Regions from separate parts of the Salipiger bruguierae genome, predicted to be linked through region 2. Evidence: riboswitches for the same ligand, from Rfam matches in the RefSeq annotation. Region 2 holds a riboswitch; each other region holds the start of a gene.

Region 1 (5,048 bases), 110 kb from region 2:
GCGCAGCCCCTCGGGATCGAGCGCGCGGAAGCTGCAGTTGCCGTCGAGCATGACGACCAGCGTCTCCTCGCCTTCGGGCCAGCCCTCGTCGCGCAGCCGCCGCCCTGTGGTGATCCGCACCGCGCCGTTCACCTCGTTCAGCGGGATGGCATGGGCGGCGGTCAGCGCCTGGATCGCGGTGATGCCGGGGATCACCCGCAGCGCCGGGCGCGGCTCGAGCCGTCCGGCGATGCGGATGGTGCTGTCGTAGAGCGACGGGTCGCCCCAGACCAGCAGCGCCACCGGCCCCTCCGGCGCGGGCTCGAGCGCGGCGCACCAGCGCCGGCCGATCTCGTCATGCCAGGCCTCGACGCGGGCGGCATAGGGCAGGTCGGGGTCGCGCTCGGGGTAGTCAAAGACGCGGATCTCGGCCTGCGTGCCCGAGGCATCGAGGATCGCCCGGCGCAGCGCCAGAAGCTCCTCCTTGTCCTCGCCCTTGCGCGGCAGCAGCACCACAGCCGCATCGCGCAGCGCCTGCATCCCGCCCAGCGTCACGTGGCCGGGGCTGCCGGTGCCGATGCCGACGAGCCAGAGATCGCGGATCATGATTGGTTCTTTCCCTTGGGTGCGGTCCGGACCCCTCGCAGGGCCCGGACCCGTGCTCATGCGCTTCTCAGGCCGCGTAGAGCCGCGGCGCGAAGACCCGGCCGAACCCGGTGTTGCGCAGCGATTTCGCCGCGGCGAGCGCCGCGAGATCGGCCAGCGGCTCGATCAGCAGAACCAGCATGTAGGCCCCGCCGAAGGTCACCACCGACTGCAAGGTCGCGGCCGAGACGCCCTGGCCGTAGAAAACCCAGAAGGCGACCCAGGCCACGACACCCGCCTGGAAGGCGCCCGAGAGCTTCAGCACGTCGGCGTAGCTCAGATCGACATAGGCCGTGCCCTCGGGCACCACCCGGCGCGCCAGCGCCGAGGTGGCAAAGAGCGGCACCAGCAGCGTCGTGACGTTGACGAAATACATCGGCAGGTCGGTGGGCGCGAAGAAGAGCCCCTGCACCAGCAGGCCAAGCGCCAGACCCAGCGCCGCGGGCGCGACGCCGAGCAGCAGGAAGAGCGTCGAGCCGAGGATGAAATGCACCTCCGAGACGCCGACAGGGAAATGCGGCAGGACCTCGAAGAAGACGAAGGTGCCGATCGCCGCGATCAGGCTGCGGGCGGTGAAGAAGATCAGGTCGGTGCGCGCGATGTCACGCGCGGCCTGCCGGGCGGTGAAGCCCGCGGCGCCTGCCGCGGTGACGGCGGCGAGGGCCATCTTGGCGCCGTCGACGACGCCGGGTTCGATATGCATGTGCGTTCCTTTTTCAATGTGCTGCCCCTCCGGCAGCGGGTGGCCCCTGGGGGCGGGAAAGGCGGTCGCATGGTAGGTCTCCTGGCTCGCGGGTCGCGGCGCCTCGGTCCTTCCCGGCAGGTCTGCCAGTGGGTCTTCCTCGGCACTCTCCGCCTACAGTTGCGGGGGCAGCCCGGGCCTCTCACCCGGTTCCCTTGCGCCCCTTGCGGGACACCATGCGGGGTCTTGGCTCAGCGGGTCTCTGCGGGGCTGCGGTCCTCCTCTGTCGGGCAGTCTCGGCGGGGTCCGGAGGCAGGGGCCTCCTCCGCCGCGATGAGGTGAAAGAAGGTCCCCGTGACGCGGCCCCGGCGCGAGCCGGTCTCGGCCACCGCCGCGCCATCGGCGTCGGAAACGGCGGCGAGCGGCGCGTCGGGCTGCTCGAGAATGGTGGAATAGTGGAACTCGTGCCCGCGCAGCGCCGTCCCCGCGTCAAAGCCGGCCATCGGCGCGCAGAGCACCGCCCGGCGGTAGCCGAGGTGGAACTTCCGCGCCGCGTAGCTGGTCACCAGCCCGAGCAGCCCGGCCATCCGGTGCCGCGTGCCATCCTTGTCGATCAGCGCCTCTCCCAGCGCCATGTAGCCGCCGCACTCGCCATGCACGGGCTTCGTCTGCGCATGGTGGCGCAGCCCGGTGCGGAAACCCTCGGCCTCCGCGAGCCGCCCGGCGTGCAACTCGGGATAGCCGCCTGGCAGCCAGACGAGGTCGGCCTCCGCCGCCGGCGCCTCGTCGGCCAACGGCGAGAAGGGCAGGATCTCGGCCCCCGCCGCGCGCCAGCCCTCGAGCAGGTGCGGGTAGGTGAAGGAGAAGGCCGCGTCCCGCGCGAGCGCGATGCGCTGCGCCGGGGGGCGGGGCAGCGGTGGCGGGTCCTGCGGCAGGGGCTTGCCCGCGGCGGCGGCGCGGATCGTGCCGAGGTCGACATGGGCGCGCAGGAAGTCGGCATAGCCCGCGATGGCCGCCTCGAGGTCCGGGTGCTCGGCCGCCTGGATGAGGCCGAGGTGGCGCTCGGGCAGGGTCAGGTCGCCCCGCCGGGGCAGCACGCCCAGCACCGGCAGCCCGGCGCGCTCCATGCCCAGCCGGGTGAGCCGCTCGTGCCGGGGCGAGGCGACGCGGTTGAGGATCACCCCGGCGAAGGGCAGGTCGGGCATGTACCGGCGGAACCCCAGCGCCGTAGCGGCGGCGGATTGCGCCTGCCCGCCCACGTCGAGCACCAGCACCACCGGCCAGCCCATGGCCCGCGCCGTCTCGGCGCTGCTGCCGAAGCCCTGCTGGCCGCGCGTCGCGACCCCGTCGTAGAGCCCCATCGAGCCCTCGGCGAGGCAGATGTCCGCCCCCGCCGCCTGTCCGGCGATCGCCTGCCAGAGCCCGGGCCCCATGGCCCAGCCATCGAGGTTGAAGCTCGGCCGCCCGCAGGCCGCGTGGTGGAAGGCCGGGTCGATGTAGTCGGGGCCGGACTTGAAGGGCTGCATCGCGAGCCCGTCCTCGGCCAGCGCCCGCAAGAGGCCCAGCATCACCGTCGTCTTGCCGGTGCCCGAGGAGGGCGCCGAGACCAGCAGGCCGGGAACCTCAGCCATTGTCCTGCACCGCTTTCTGCACCTCGGTCTCCGGCGTCCAGCCGCTCCACGGGCTCTCGGCGTTCTGCGGGCGGTAGCGGCGGTCGTAGTCCGGCGCGTAGAGGCAGCTCTCGTCGAACCCCTCGCCCGCCAGCGCCGGGCCGACGAGGATCAGCGCGGTGCGGGTGATGCCCGCGCCCACCTTGCCCTCGATGTCCGACAGCGTGCCGCGCAGGATCACCTCGTCGGGCCAGCTGGCGCGGTAGACCACCGCGACCGGGCAGTGTGATCCGTAGGCGGGGGTCAGCTCGGCCGCCACCCGCGCGATGTTCTGGATCGACAGGTGCAGGGCCAGCGTCGCCCCGGTCGCGGCGAAATTGGCCAGCGTCTCGCCCCGGGGCATCGCGCTGGCGCGGCCCGCCGTGCGGGTCAGCACCACCGATTGCGCAAGGCCCGGCAGGGTCAGCTCGGCGCCGAGCGCGGCGGCGGCGGCGGCGAAGGCGGGCACGCCGGGGGTGACCGAGACCGGGATGCCGAGCGCCTTCAGCCGGCGCATCTGCTCGCCCATCGCCGACCAGACCGAGAGATCCCCCGAATGCAGCCGCGCCACGTCCTGCCCGGCGTCATGCGCGGCGCGGATCTCGGCGATGATCTGGTCGAGGTCCAGCGGCGCGGTGTTCACGATCCGCGTGCCGGGCGGGCAATGGGCAAGGATCGCCTCGGGCACCAGCGAGCCGGCATAGAGGCAGACCGGGCAGGACGCGATGAGGTCGCGGCCGCGCAGGGTCAGCAGGTCGGGCGCGCCGGGGCCGGCGCCGATGAAATGGACGGTCATGGGTCGGGTCCTTCCGCCAGCGCGCAGCTGGCCATGCGGTCGAGGGAGTGGATGCGCGGGCCGAGCAGCCGCGCGCCGGGTCCGGCACCGGCCAGCGCGGCGGCCTCGGCCACGGAGCCGGTGCCGCGCTCGGCAAGCACGCGGGGGGATCGGGTTTGCGTGTGCTGCGCCGAGAGATCTGCGGGGGTGATGGCTTGCACGGGCAGGTTCAGCGCGCGGGCAAAGGCGGTGAAGCCCGGGCTCGCGGCCTTGTCGAAGGCGGCGGCAAGGCAGGCGGCGTCGCGCCCGTCGCGCGCGCGATCGTAGGCGTCGCGCAGGCTCGCCTCGCCCGCGCCCTGCCGGAATCCGAACCCCGCGACGATCATCTCACATGGCTCCATCGGTGGCTCCACTGCAGGATCGGGAAGGCCGACTTCCAGCCGCGCTTCGGTCCGATGGGCACGGGGGAGGAGAGCTCGATGCGCATCAGATCGCCGCCGAGACGCGCCTGCGCCGCGATCAGCAGCGCCTCGGATTCCAGCGTCACCGCGTTGGCGACGAGGCGGGTGCCCAGGGGCAGACGCGCTTCCAGCCAGTCCAGCAGCTCCTGCGAGAGGCCGCCGCCGATGAACACCGCGTCGGGGCGGTCGAGTGCGTCCAGCGCCTCGGGGGCGCTGCCCTCGACCACCTTCAGCCGCTCGACACCAAGCCGCGCGGCGTTGGCGGCGATGCGCGCGGCGCGGTCGGGGCGGGGCTCGATGGTGGTGGCACGAAGCGTCGGATCGCAGAGCAGCCACTCGATGGCGATCGAGCCCGAGCCGCCGCCGATGTCCCAGAGGTGCTCTAAGGGGCGCGGGGCCAGCGCCGAGAGGGTGAGCGCGCGGATGGGCCGCCTGGTGATCTGCCCGTCGCTCTCGAACCAGTCATCCGCCCGGCCGGTGGCGAGCGGCAGCACCGCGCCCGCCCCGGCAACGCTCACGGCGGCGCAGACCGGGTGGGCGAAGGTGCGGTCGGGCAGCGCGTCGGCACGGACCGGGGTCAGCCGCTCGCGCGGGCCGCCGAGCGCCTCCATGACGGTCAGCTCCGAGGCGCCGAAGCCCTCGGCCGCGAGATACGCCGCCAGCGCGCGCACCGCGTCCCCGTCGCGCAGCAGCACGACCAGCCGCCGCCCCGGCGCAAGCTGCGGCCGGAGGCGCGAGAGCGGCGCGGCGTGCAGGCCGGCGCAGTGTGTGGCCTCCAGCGGCCAGCCCATGCGCGCCGCGGCGAGCGAGAAGGCGGACCGCCCCGGGAAGGCCCGCCACTCGCCCGGCTCGAGATG
Region 2 (5,048 bases):
CGCCGCGCATGAGCAGGTGTCGATCGCCGCGCCGCTGGCCTTCGGCGACAGCTACGGCGCGGCGCCGGTGGTCGGCACCACGGCGGAGTTCCTGCGCCACCTCTCGGAGGGCCGGATCGACGGGCGGCTCTGGGAGGACCACGCCGAGGCGGTGGTGGGCGCGCTGGTGCCGCTGGAGATCGGCGCGGCGTTCACCCCGGCGCATGGCGTCGGCGATGCCGCCGACCCCGAGGCGCACGGCGGGCATGGGGACGAAGAGGAGCACGGGGGAGACCATGACCACGGCGACGGCATCACCGTCGTCGGGCGCATGGCGGCCACCGGCACGCCCTGGGACCGCGCGATCCTGATCCCGGTGGAATACGTCTGGGAGATCCATGGCCTTGCCAATGGCCACGCCCCGGAGCGCGCGGCGCAGATCGGTCCGCCTTTCGATCCCGGGTATTTCCCCGGCACCCCCGCCGTGGTGGTGCGCGCGACCGAGCTCTGGGCCAATTACGCGCTGCGCTCGGAGTTCACCCGCGACGGCGAGACCATGGCCTTCTTCCCCGGCGCAGTGCTCTCGGGGCTCTACCGGGTGATGGGCGACGTGCGGCAGGCGATGTCGCTGATGGCGCTGGTCACGCAGGGGCTGGTGGCGGCGAGCGTGCTGATGGCGCTCTTCATCCTCACCCGGCTCTTCCGGCGGCAGATCGCGCTGTTGCGCGCGCTCGGCGCGCCGCGGCGCTTCGTCTTCGCCACGGTCTGGGCGCTCTGCGCGGCGCTGCTGCTGGCCGGGGCGCTGCTGGGCGTTCTGACCGGCTGGGGCGCGGCGATGCTGCTCTCGCAGCTGGTCAGCGCGCGCACCGGCATCGCCCTCTCGGCGCCGCTCGGCTGGGCCGAGATGCAGGTGCTCGCGGGCTTCGTCTCGTCCGCCATGCTGCTCTCGCTGCTGCCCGCCGCGCTGGTGCTGCGCCAGCCGGTGGTGGACGGGCTGCGCAGCTGACCCGCGCCCCCGCCGGTTGAGCCCGCGCGCCCGCCCTCTCCTGTCCGCTTCTGATTGTTGCGCGTGCCGCGGCGAGCGGCTATGCCGTGGCTGCTTCGGTTCCGGGCGGCCTGCCGCCCGGTGAATAGGGAATGCGGTGCGGGCCCCGGCCCAATTCCGCGACTGCCCCCGCAACTGTAGGCGGAGAGCGACGCCGGACCATGTCACTGCCTTTCGGGGCGGGAAGACCCGGCCAAGCGAGGACCCGCGAGTCAGGAGACCTGCCGAGGCCGATCACCCAGTCCCGGCGCGGGGAGCGCCGAGGGCGACGGACCTTCCGTAGAGGTGGCATCACGCTAACCGTCTGCGGTGGGGGACTCCCTTCCGACGACAGAAAAAACGGAGAAGGGACGATGAAGCACCCATATCTTTCCGGCCTGCGGACCGCGACTGCCCTTACGGCAGTCAGCCTCTCGGGCGCGGCCTTCGCGCAGGAGGGCTACGATCTCGGCACGCTCACCCTCAGCGCCAACCGCGGCGAGAGCACCGAGATTGCGCGCAGCGGCGTTACGGTCGAGGTGGTCACCAAGGAAGACCTCGACAGCACCGGCGAGACGCTGCTGGCCGACTACCTCGCCCGCCTGCCCGGCGTCAGCGTCTCGAGCAACGGCGGCATCGGCGGCACCTCGACGGTGTTCATCCGCGGCCTTCCGGGCAAGTATGTCGGCGTCTACGTCGACGGCATCGACGTGACCGACACCTCGGGGCCGCAGATCCAGTATGATTTCGGCACGCTGACCACCGCCGACGTCAGCCGCATCGAGGTGCTGAAGGGCTCGCAATCGGCGCTCTACGGCTCGGAGGCGATCGGCGGGGTGATCAACATCACCACCAACCGCGCCACCGAGGACGGGCTGAGCCAGAGCGTCGCCGCCGAATACGGCAGCTACAACACCGCCAAGCTGAGCTACAACCTCAGCTACCTCGGGACCCGCGGCATCTTTGCCACGACCCTGAGCCGGATCACCACCGACGGTTTCTCGGCCGCCGACGAGGATGACGGCAACAAGGAAGAGGACGGGCACGAGGCCACGCGGCTCAGCTTCTCGGGCGATTACGCGCTGACCGACACCGTGACCGTCGGCGGCGCGGCCTTCTGGCAGAAGCGCGACAGCGAGTACGACGAGTTCGGCCCGGTCGACGGCACCACCGACGACCTGTCGGAAAGCGAGGAGCACGGGCTGCGTGCCTTCGTCCGCTTTGCGACCGGCACGGTGAGCCACGAGATCTCGGCGCAGTATTACGACATCGACCGCAAGCTGTCGGGCACGACGGCGTGGGGGCCGTTCGAGTACCCCTACGAGGGCGAGCGGCGCGGGCTGGCCTACGAGGGGCAGGCCGAGCTATCCGCCGCGACGCTGACCTTCGGCGCCGACGCCACGCGCGAGAACTTCGATGCGGGCGGCACCGATGGCGAGCAGGACACGCTGGGCCTCTGGGCGCAGGCCGACTGGCACCTGTCGGAGGCGGTCGAGCTGGTGACCGTGCTGCGCCACGACGACCATTCGGATTACGGCGGCAAGACCACGGGCCGCGTCTCGCTGGCCTACCTGCCAAGCCCCGACCTCACGCTGCGCGCCAGCGTCGGCACCGGCTTCCGCACGCCGTCGCTCTACGAGCGCTACGACGGCTGGTCCGGCAACCGCGACCTGACGCCCGAGACCTCGATCAGCTACGAGCTCGGGGCCGAGCAGCGCTTTGCCGGCGGCTTTGCCAGCGCGACGCTGTTCCGGACCGAGATCACCGACCTCATCACCGCGCCGGCGCCCGCCTATGTCTACGTCCAGAGCGAGGGCACGAGCTGGACGCAGGGGCTCGAGCTGAAGGCCGGCACGCAGCTGACCGACCGGATCGACCTTGCCGCGGCCTATACCTGGACCGACAGCGAGGATGCCGCCTCGGGCGAGCGCATCGCCGGCGTGCCGCTGCGCGACACCGCGCTGACGCTGGATGCCGAGATCACCGATGCGCTGCGCAGCGCCTTCACCGTGCGCCATGTCTCGGGGCTGCGCGACGCGAGCTACGCGCTCGACGACTACACCGTCGCCGACGTGAACCTGCGCTACGCTCTCACCGACAGCGCCGAGATCTACCTGCGGGTCGAGAACCTCTTCGACGAGGACTACCAGGTGGTGACCGGCTACGGCACCTCGGACCGCGCCGCCTATTTCGGCGTCCGGGCGAGCTTCTGATGCTGCGGCGCGCGCTGATCGGCCTTTGCCTGCTCGCGGCCCCGGGCCTTGCCCCGGCCGCGGCGCAGGCGGCCCCGGCGCGCGTCGTGTCGATGAACCTCTGCACCGACCAGCTGGCCATGCTGCTCGCCGCCCCCGGCCAGCTCGTCTCGGTCTCGGCGCTTGCGCGTGACCCGATGAGCTCGGCCATGGCGGCGGAGGCGATGGCCTATCCGGTGAACCACGGACAGGCCGAGGAGGTCTGGCTGATGCAGCCCGATCTCGTGGTGGTCGGCGCCTATACCGCGCAGGCGGCGGCGCAGATGCTCGAGCGGCTCGGCACCCCGGTGCTGCGCCTCGAGCCCGCCCACGGGCTCGGCGACGTGCCCGCTCTCCTTCGCACGCTCGGCGCCGCCATGGGGCGCCAGGCCCGCGCCGAGGCGCTGGTTGCCGAGTTCGAGACCCGGCTCGCCGCCCTGCGCGAGGATGTCCGCCGCCGCCCCTCGGTGGCGCTCTACTACGCCAACGGCTACACCACCGGGAACCAGACGCTGGCCGGGGACATCCTGCTGGCGGCGGGCTTTTCCAACATCGCCGGGGATCGCGGCGGCGGGCAGCTGCCGCTCGAGGCGCTGGCCATGGCCGAGCCCGAGGCGCTGATCACCGCCCGCCCCTATCCCGGCGCCTCGCGCTCAGAGGAAATCCTGAGGCACCCGGTGATCCGCCGCCTGCAGGCGAGCCATGCCACCCATGCCAGCACCGGCAGCGACTGGATCTGCGGCACGCCGCACGTGCTCGGCGCGATCGAGGCGCTCTCGGGCTTCCGCGAACACATCGAAACGGAGATCGAATGACCCGCCCCCTCGCGATCCTGCTGCCGCTGGTGGCTGTGCTTGCGGCCCTCTCGCTGTCGCTCGGCCCGGCCGACGTGACCCTGCCCGAAAGCCTGCGCGCGCTGATCCTCGGCGGTGACGGGCCGCTGCCCATGGTGATGCGCGAGATCCGCCTGCCGCGCGTGCTCTTGGCGCTGATGATCGGCGGCACGCTGGGGCTGGCGGGGGCGGCGATGCAGGGTTACCTGCGCAACCCTCTGGCCGAGCCCGGCCTGCTGGGCGTCAGCGCCAGCGCGGCGCTGGGGGCGGTGCTGGCGATCCAGACCGGCCTTTCCACCGCCTTTGCCCTTGCCCTGCCGCTGAGCGCGCTGGCGGGCGCGGTGATCGCCGTGCTGATCCTCGTACTGCTGGCCGGACCGCGCGCCGAGACGCTGACGCTGATCCTTGCCGGGGTGGCGCTTTCGGCCATCGCCGGGGCGCTGACGCAGCTCGTTCTGAACCTCTCGCCCAACCCCTTCGCGGCGAGCGAGATCGTCTTCTGGATGATGGGCTCGCTGGCCGACCGCTCGATGCTGCATGTCTGGCTGGCGCTGCCCTTCATGACGCTCGGCGTGCTGCTGCTGGCGGGGGTCGGGCGCGGGCTGGACGCGCTGACGCTGGGCGAGGACGCGGCCGCGTCGATGGGCATAGACCTTGCGCGCCTGCGCCTGCGGGTGGTGCTGGGCACCGCCTGCGTCGTCGGCGCGGGCACGGCGGTGGCGGGGGCCATCGGCTTCGTCGGCCTCGTGGTGCCGCACCTCCTGCGCGGCGCGGTGGGCGGACGGCCCGGCCCGCTGCTCTGGGTCTCGGCGGCGGGCGGCGCGGCGATGCTGCTAGCGGCAGACATCGCGGTGCGCGTGGTGGCACCCGACCGTGACCTCAAGCTCGGGGTGTTGACCGCGCTGGTCGGCGCGCCCTTCTTCCTGCACCTCGTCTGGCGCAGCCGGGGAGAGCGGGCATGACCCTTCTGTCACTTGAAGA
Region 3 (5,048 bases), 280 kb from region 2:
GTTGATGTAGCTGATCGAGCCGGTCGGCGGCACCGCCTGCAGGTTGCGGTTGTAGAGCCCGTGCGCCATCACGTCGGCCTTCAGCGCCTCCCAGTCGGCGCGGGTGGGCAAGGCGATACCGTCGAAGAGCGCGGTGACGGTCTCGCTCTCGGGCAGCCAGTCGCGGGTGACGTACTTGTCGAAGAAGCTGCCGTCGGCGTACTTGGACGCCTCGAAGCCCTTGAAGGTCATGCCCCGTTCCTGCGCCATCGCGCAGGAGGCGCGCAGCGCGTGATAGGCCACGGCGGCGAAGTAGACCGAGGTGAACTCGACGCCTTCGTCGGAGCCGTAGTGGACGTGCTCGCGGGCGAGGTAGCCGTGCAGGTTCATCTGCCCGAGGCCGATCGCGCGGCTCTCGTCGTTGCCGCGGCGGATCGAGGGCACGCTGTCGATCGCCGACATTTCCGACACCGCGGTCAGCGCGCGGATCGCGGTCTCGATCGAGGCGCCGAAATCGGGGCCATCCATGGTCTTGGCGATGTTCATCGAGCCGAGGTTGCACGAGATGTCGGTGCCGAGCCTGGAATAGCTCAGGTCGTCGTTGAACTCCGACGCCTCGGCCACCTGCAGGATCTCCGAGCAGAGGTTCGACATGGTGATCCGGCCCGCCACCGGGTTCGCCGCGTTCACCGTGTCCTCGAACATGATGTAGGGATAGCCGCTCTCGAACTGGATCTCGGCCAGCGTCTGGAAGAAGGCGCGGGCGTTGATCTTGGTCTTGCGGATGCGCTTGTCCTCGACCATCTCCTCGTATTTCTCGCTGACCGAGATCTCGGAGAAGGGCACGCCGTAGACCTTCTGCACGTCATGCGGCGAGAAGAGGTACATCGGCTCGTTGCGCTTGGCGAGTTCGAAGGTCACGTCGGGGATGACCACGCCAAGGCTGAGGGTCTTGATGCGGATCTTCTCGTCGGCGTTCTCGCGCTTGGTGTCGAGGAACTTCAGGATGTCGGGATGGTGCGCGTTGAGATAGACCGCGCCCGCGCCCTGGCGGGCACCGAGCTGGTTGGCGTAGGAGAAGCTGTCCTCGAGCAGCTTCATCACCGGGATCACGCCCGAGGACTGGTTCTCGATGCCCTTGATCGGCGCGCCGGCCTCGCGGATGTTGGTCAGCATCAGGGCGACGCCGCCGCCGCGCTTCGAGAGCTGCAGCGACGAGTTGATCGCCCGCCCGATGCTTTCCATGTTGTCCTCGATGCGCAGCAGGAAGCAGGAGATCAGCTCGCCCCGGCTCTTCTTGCCTGCGTTGAGGAAGGTCGGCGTGGCGGGCTGGAACCGGCCCGAGAGCATCTCTTCCATGAAGGACATGGCCAGCGCCTCGTCGCCGCGCGCCAGCGCGAGCGCGACCATCACCACGCGGTCCTCGTAGCGCTCGAGGAAGCGTTTCCCGTCGCGGGTCTTCAGCGTGTAGGAGGTGTAGTACTTGAACGCGCCGAGGAAGGTCGGGAAGCGGAACTTCTTGGCAAAGGCCGCGTCCCAGATCTTCTGCAGGAAGGCGGGCGCGTACTGCTCGAGCACCTCCGCCTCGTAATAGCCTTCCTCGACGAGGTAGCCGAGCTTTTCCGTCAGCGAGTGGAAGAACACGGTGTTCTGGTTCACGTGCTGCAGGAAGTACTGCCGTGCCGCCATGCGGTCGGCCTCGAAGCGGATGTTGCCGTCCGCGTCGTAGAGGTTCAGCATGGCGTTGAGCGCGTGGTAGTCCAGCGTCTCGTTCAGGCGGTCAAGCATGGGGTCCCCCAGAAAGCGTCGAGCCCGTCGTTGACGCGGGCGAAATCCTTGGTCGTTCCCGCCAGCTCGAAGGAATAGAGCAGGGGGACGTTGCATTTTTGCGCAATGACACGGCCGGCGAGCGCGAAGGTCTCGCCGAAATTGCGGTTGCCGCCGGCAATCACGCCGCGCAGCAGCGCGCGGCGGGCCGGGTCGTTGAGAAAGCGGATCACCTGTTTCGGCACCGCGCCGCGCCCCTCGCCATCGGCGTAGGTCGGGCAGATCAGCACGAAGGGATCGAGCGTCTCGGGCGTCATCTCCTTGGGCGACACCGGGATGCGCGCCCCCGCCCGGCCGAGGCTGGCGACGAAGCGCGCGGTGTTGCCGCTGGCAGAGGAGAAGTAGACGAGCCCCGACATGCCCGGTCCCGCCGTGCTCAGTTCGCGAGGCGCGCGATCAGATCCGGGCGGAAGCCCGACCAGTGATCGTCGCCGAAGGTCACGACGGGCGCCTGGCGGTAGCCGAGTTCGGTGACCAGCGACATCGCCGCGTCGTCCTCGGTGAGGTCGATCACGTTGTAGTCCAGCCCCTTGGCGTCGAGCGCGCGGGTGGTGGCGGTGCACTGCACGCAGGCGGGTTTCGAGTAGACGGTGATCATGCTCTTGCGTCCTCAGCTTGGAAGGCGGCGACGCGTCACCGGGCGGGGCCTGCCCGCCGCGTTTTCGCACGCCCCGAACCCTCCGTTCGTGGTCATTCAGTCGGGCCTTCGGCAGGTCTCCTGGCTTGGCGGGTCGTGGTTCCGGCCGCGCCTTCCCGGGGTGTCCCAGTGGCTCTCGGGGCCTTCACTCGCCGCTTACAGTTGCGGGGGCAGCACCGGGTTTCCACCGGTTTCCCTCTTAGCGCCGCGCCGGGCCGTCGCCCGACTCGATGAACCGAAAAGCAACTATATCTAGAACACCGCAGCCCAATTGCGTCAATATGCTGTTGTGCGAGGGCGGGCTCAAATAAATCGAGCTGCCCGCAACTGCAGCATGTGTGCCACGGTGGAGCCCGCCCGGAGCCCGTGTGGAAAGGGCCTTCCGCCCGGCCATGCAATGAGGACAAGACGGCTCTGCAGGATTGTGCGTTGTCCGGGGCGGGGGCGGCGCGTAGATATCCCCCTGTCGACGCGGCAACGCGTCAAACGATTTCCCGGGGTCTTTCTCCTCCTCCCTCAACCCCGGAAATCTGCGGCGACCCTTCTCCTCCTCCCTTGGGGTCGCCGCACCTCCCCCTCCTGCGACGACTTTTCCGGCGACGAATTTTTCGGCATCCGTCGATCCGGCCGCCTCTGTGCGCGGTTTTCGCGCCCGCCATCTGGCCTTCGCCCGCCGCGCTGCCTATGCAGGCGCAAAAGGCTCCGCCGTTCCAGCAGGATATCCCCATGCCGCATATCGTCCTCGTCGCCACCGGCGGCACCATCGCTTCCTTCGCCGCCACCGAGGGCGGGCCGGTCAGCGCCGGGCTGAGCGGCGACGCGCTGCTGCAGAGCCTGCACGCGCCGCTGCCGGGGATCACCGTCGAGGTCGACAATTTCACCGTCGCAGGCAGCAACGCGCTGACGCTGGAGGCGGTGCACGGCGTCTGCCGCCACATCGACGCGCGGCTGTCCGAGCCGGGGGTGGACGGGGTGGTCGTCACCCATGGTACCGATACCATGGAGGAGAGCGCCTTCCTCGCCCGGCTGCTGGTCCGCTCGGACAAGCCCGTGGTCTTCACCGGCGCGCAGCGCCACGCCGGCCAGCCCGACACCGACGGGCCGCGCAACATGCGCGACGCGATCCTCGCCGCCGCGATCCCGGACCTGACCGGCGTCGGCGCGGTGATCCTCTTCGAGGGCGAGATCCACGGCGCGCGCCATGTCAGCAAGGTCCACGCCTCGCGCGTCGACACCTTCCGCTCGAACGGCCACGGCAAGCTCGGCGAGGTCGACGAGGACGAGGTGCATCTCTACACCCGCCCGGCGCGCCCGCGCCTCGTGCTCGACGCGCCGTTGCTCGACCCCGAGGTGGAGCTCGTGGCGGCGGGGCTCGGCAGCACGCCGCGCTACCTCGAGTGGTGCGCGTCGAGCGGCGTCTCGGGCGTGGTGATCGAGGCTTTCGGCCGGGGCAACGCGCCCAAGGGCTACGCCGAGGCGATCCGCAAGCTGGTCGCGGCGGGCATCCCGGTGATCCTCGCCACCCGCTGCACCGAGGGGCGGACCCGCGCCATCTACGGCTCGGACGGCGGCGCCGTCACCCTGGTCGAGGCAGGCGCCATCCTTGCCGGGGATCTGAGCGCGGCCAAGGCGCGGTTGCTGCTGGCGGCGCTGCTGCCGACGCTGCCCGCTGGGCCGGAGCGGCTGGCGCTGATCGCCGAGGCGGTCACGAAGGTCTGATCGCGCGCCCCGGGGTTTCTTCCGGGGCGGCACGGGCATTTCCGCCGCGCCTGCCTATCTTGACCGGAACGCAGGCAGAGCAGGACAGCCCATGACCCCCATCCCCGATCGCATCGGTCCGATCCTCTATTTCCGCGCCGCCGGGGAAGGGGCCCTGCGGGTCGCCGCGCTGGTTGCCCGGCCCGAGGGCGAGACGCCGGGCGAGATGGAGGTCGCAGGCACGCCGGTCGCCCCGCGCCTGCTGGCGGGCTGCGCCGGGCGGCAGGTCTGGCGCTACGATCTGACCCTGCCGCAAGCCGCGCCGGTCTACAGCTTCGAGGGCACCCTGCACCGGGTGGTCGCCGATCTTTCGGGCGACATGCGTATCGCCTTCGTCTCCTGCAACGGCGAGGAACATGGAGATCTCGGCCGCGACGCCGCCGAGCGCAACGCCATGTGGCAGCGCCTGCTTGGCCAGCACCGCAGCTGGCCCTTTGCCCTGATGCTGATGGGCGGCGACCAGATCTACGCCGACGAGGCGACGGACGGCCACCCGCTCACCGAGGACTGGCCCGTGAGCCTGCCCGAGGCGACGCCCGCGCAGCTCGCCGATCTGGAAACCCACCTGCGCGCCCGCTTCTTCGAGCGCTACCTGCGCACCTTCGCCGCGCCCGGCTTTGCCGAGATCTCGGCCGAGGTGCCCGCGCTCTGCGTCTGGGACGATCACGACATCTGCGACGGCTGGGGCTCGCTGCGCCGCGAGGCCACCGCCTCGGCGATCGGCCAGCTGCTCTTCCGCGTCGCGCGCGAGACCTACCTGCTGTTCCAGCACGGGGCCACCGAGGCGGACGTGCCGGAGCTCTTCCTCGACCCCGCGGGGCGCAGCCTTTCCTGGCGGCACGAGCTG

The links. A riboswitch is a leader RNA that binds a small molecule or an ion and turns the genes downstream of it on or off. The one in region 2 is predicted to bind cobalamin.
Region 1: linked by a shared signal. The riboswitch ahead of PVT71_RS20835 (energy-coupling factor ABC transporter permease) and the one ahead of PVT71_RS21375 (TonB-dependent receptor) in region 2 are both predicted to bind cobalamin.
Region 3: linked by a shared signal. The riboswitch ahead of nrdH (glutaredoxin-like protein NrdH) and the one ahead of PVT71_RS21375 (TonB-dependent receptor) in region 2 are both predicted to bind cobalamin.

The regions. Positions count from the first base shown of each region.
Region 1 covers NZ_CP123385.1:1,390,763-1,395,810, forward strand. Annotated here, with positions in the region: gene cobF (precorrin-6A synthase (deacetylating)) at 1-585, opposite strand, end outside; gene PVT71_RS20835 (energy-coupling factor ABC transporter permease) at 653-1,327, opposite strand; cobalamin riboswitch at 1,381-1,560, opposite strand; gene PVT71_RS20840 (cobyrinate a,c-diamide synthase) at 1,558-2,937, opposite strand; gene cobM (precorrin-4 C(11)-methyltransferase) at 2,930-3,751, opposite strand; gene PVT71_RS20850 (cobalamin biosynthesis protein) at 3,748-4,131, opposite strand; gene cbiE (precorrin-6y C5,15-methyltransferase (decarboxylating) subunit CbiE) at 4,113-5,048, opposite strand, start outside.
Region 2 covers NZ_CP123385.1:1,500,567-1,505,614, reverse strand. Annotated here, with positions in the region: gene PVT71_RS21380 (FtsX-like permease family protein) at 1-985, shown strand, start outside; cobalamin riboswitch at 1,065-1,268, shown strand; gene PVT71_RS21375 (TonB-dependent receptor) at 1,378-3,216, shown strand; gene PVT71_RS21370 (ABC transporter substrate-binding protein) at 3,216-4,049, shown strand; gene PVT71_RS21365 (iron ABC transporter permease) at 4,046-5,029, shown strand; gene PVT71_RS21360 (ABC transporter ATP-binding protein) at 5,026-5,048, shown strand, end outside.
Region 3 covers NZ_CP123385.1:25,432-30,479, forward strand. Annotated here, with positions in the region: gene nrdE (class 1b ribonucleoside-diphosphate reductase subunit alpha) at 1-1,767, opposite strand, end outside; gene nrdI (class Ib ribonucleoside-diphosphate reductase assembly flavoprotein NrdI) at 1,752-2,165, opposite strand; gene nrdH (glutaredoxin-like protein NrdH) at 2,183-2,404, opposite strand; cobalamin riboswitch at 2,497-2,698, opposite strand; gene PVT71_RS14385 (asparaginase) at 3,170-4,162, shown strand; gene PVT71_RS14390 (alkaline phosphatase D family protein) at 4,254-5,048, shown strand, end outside.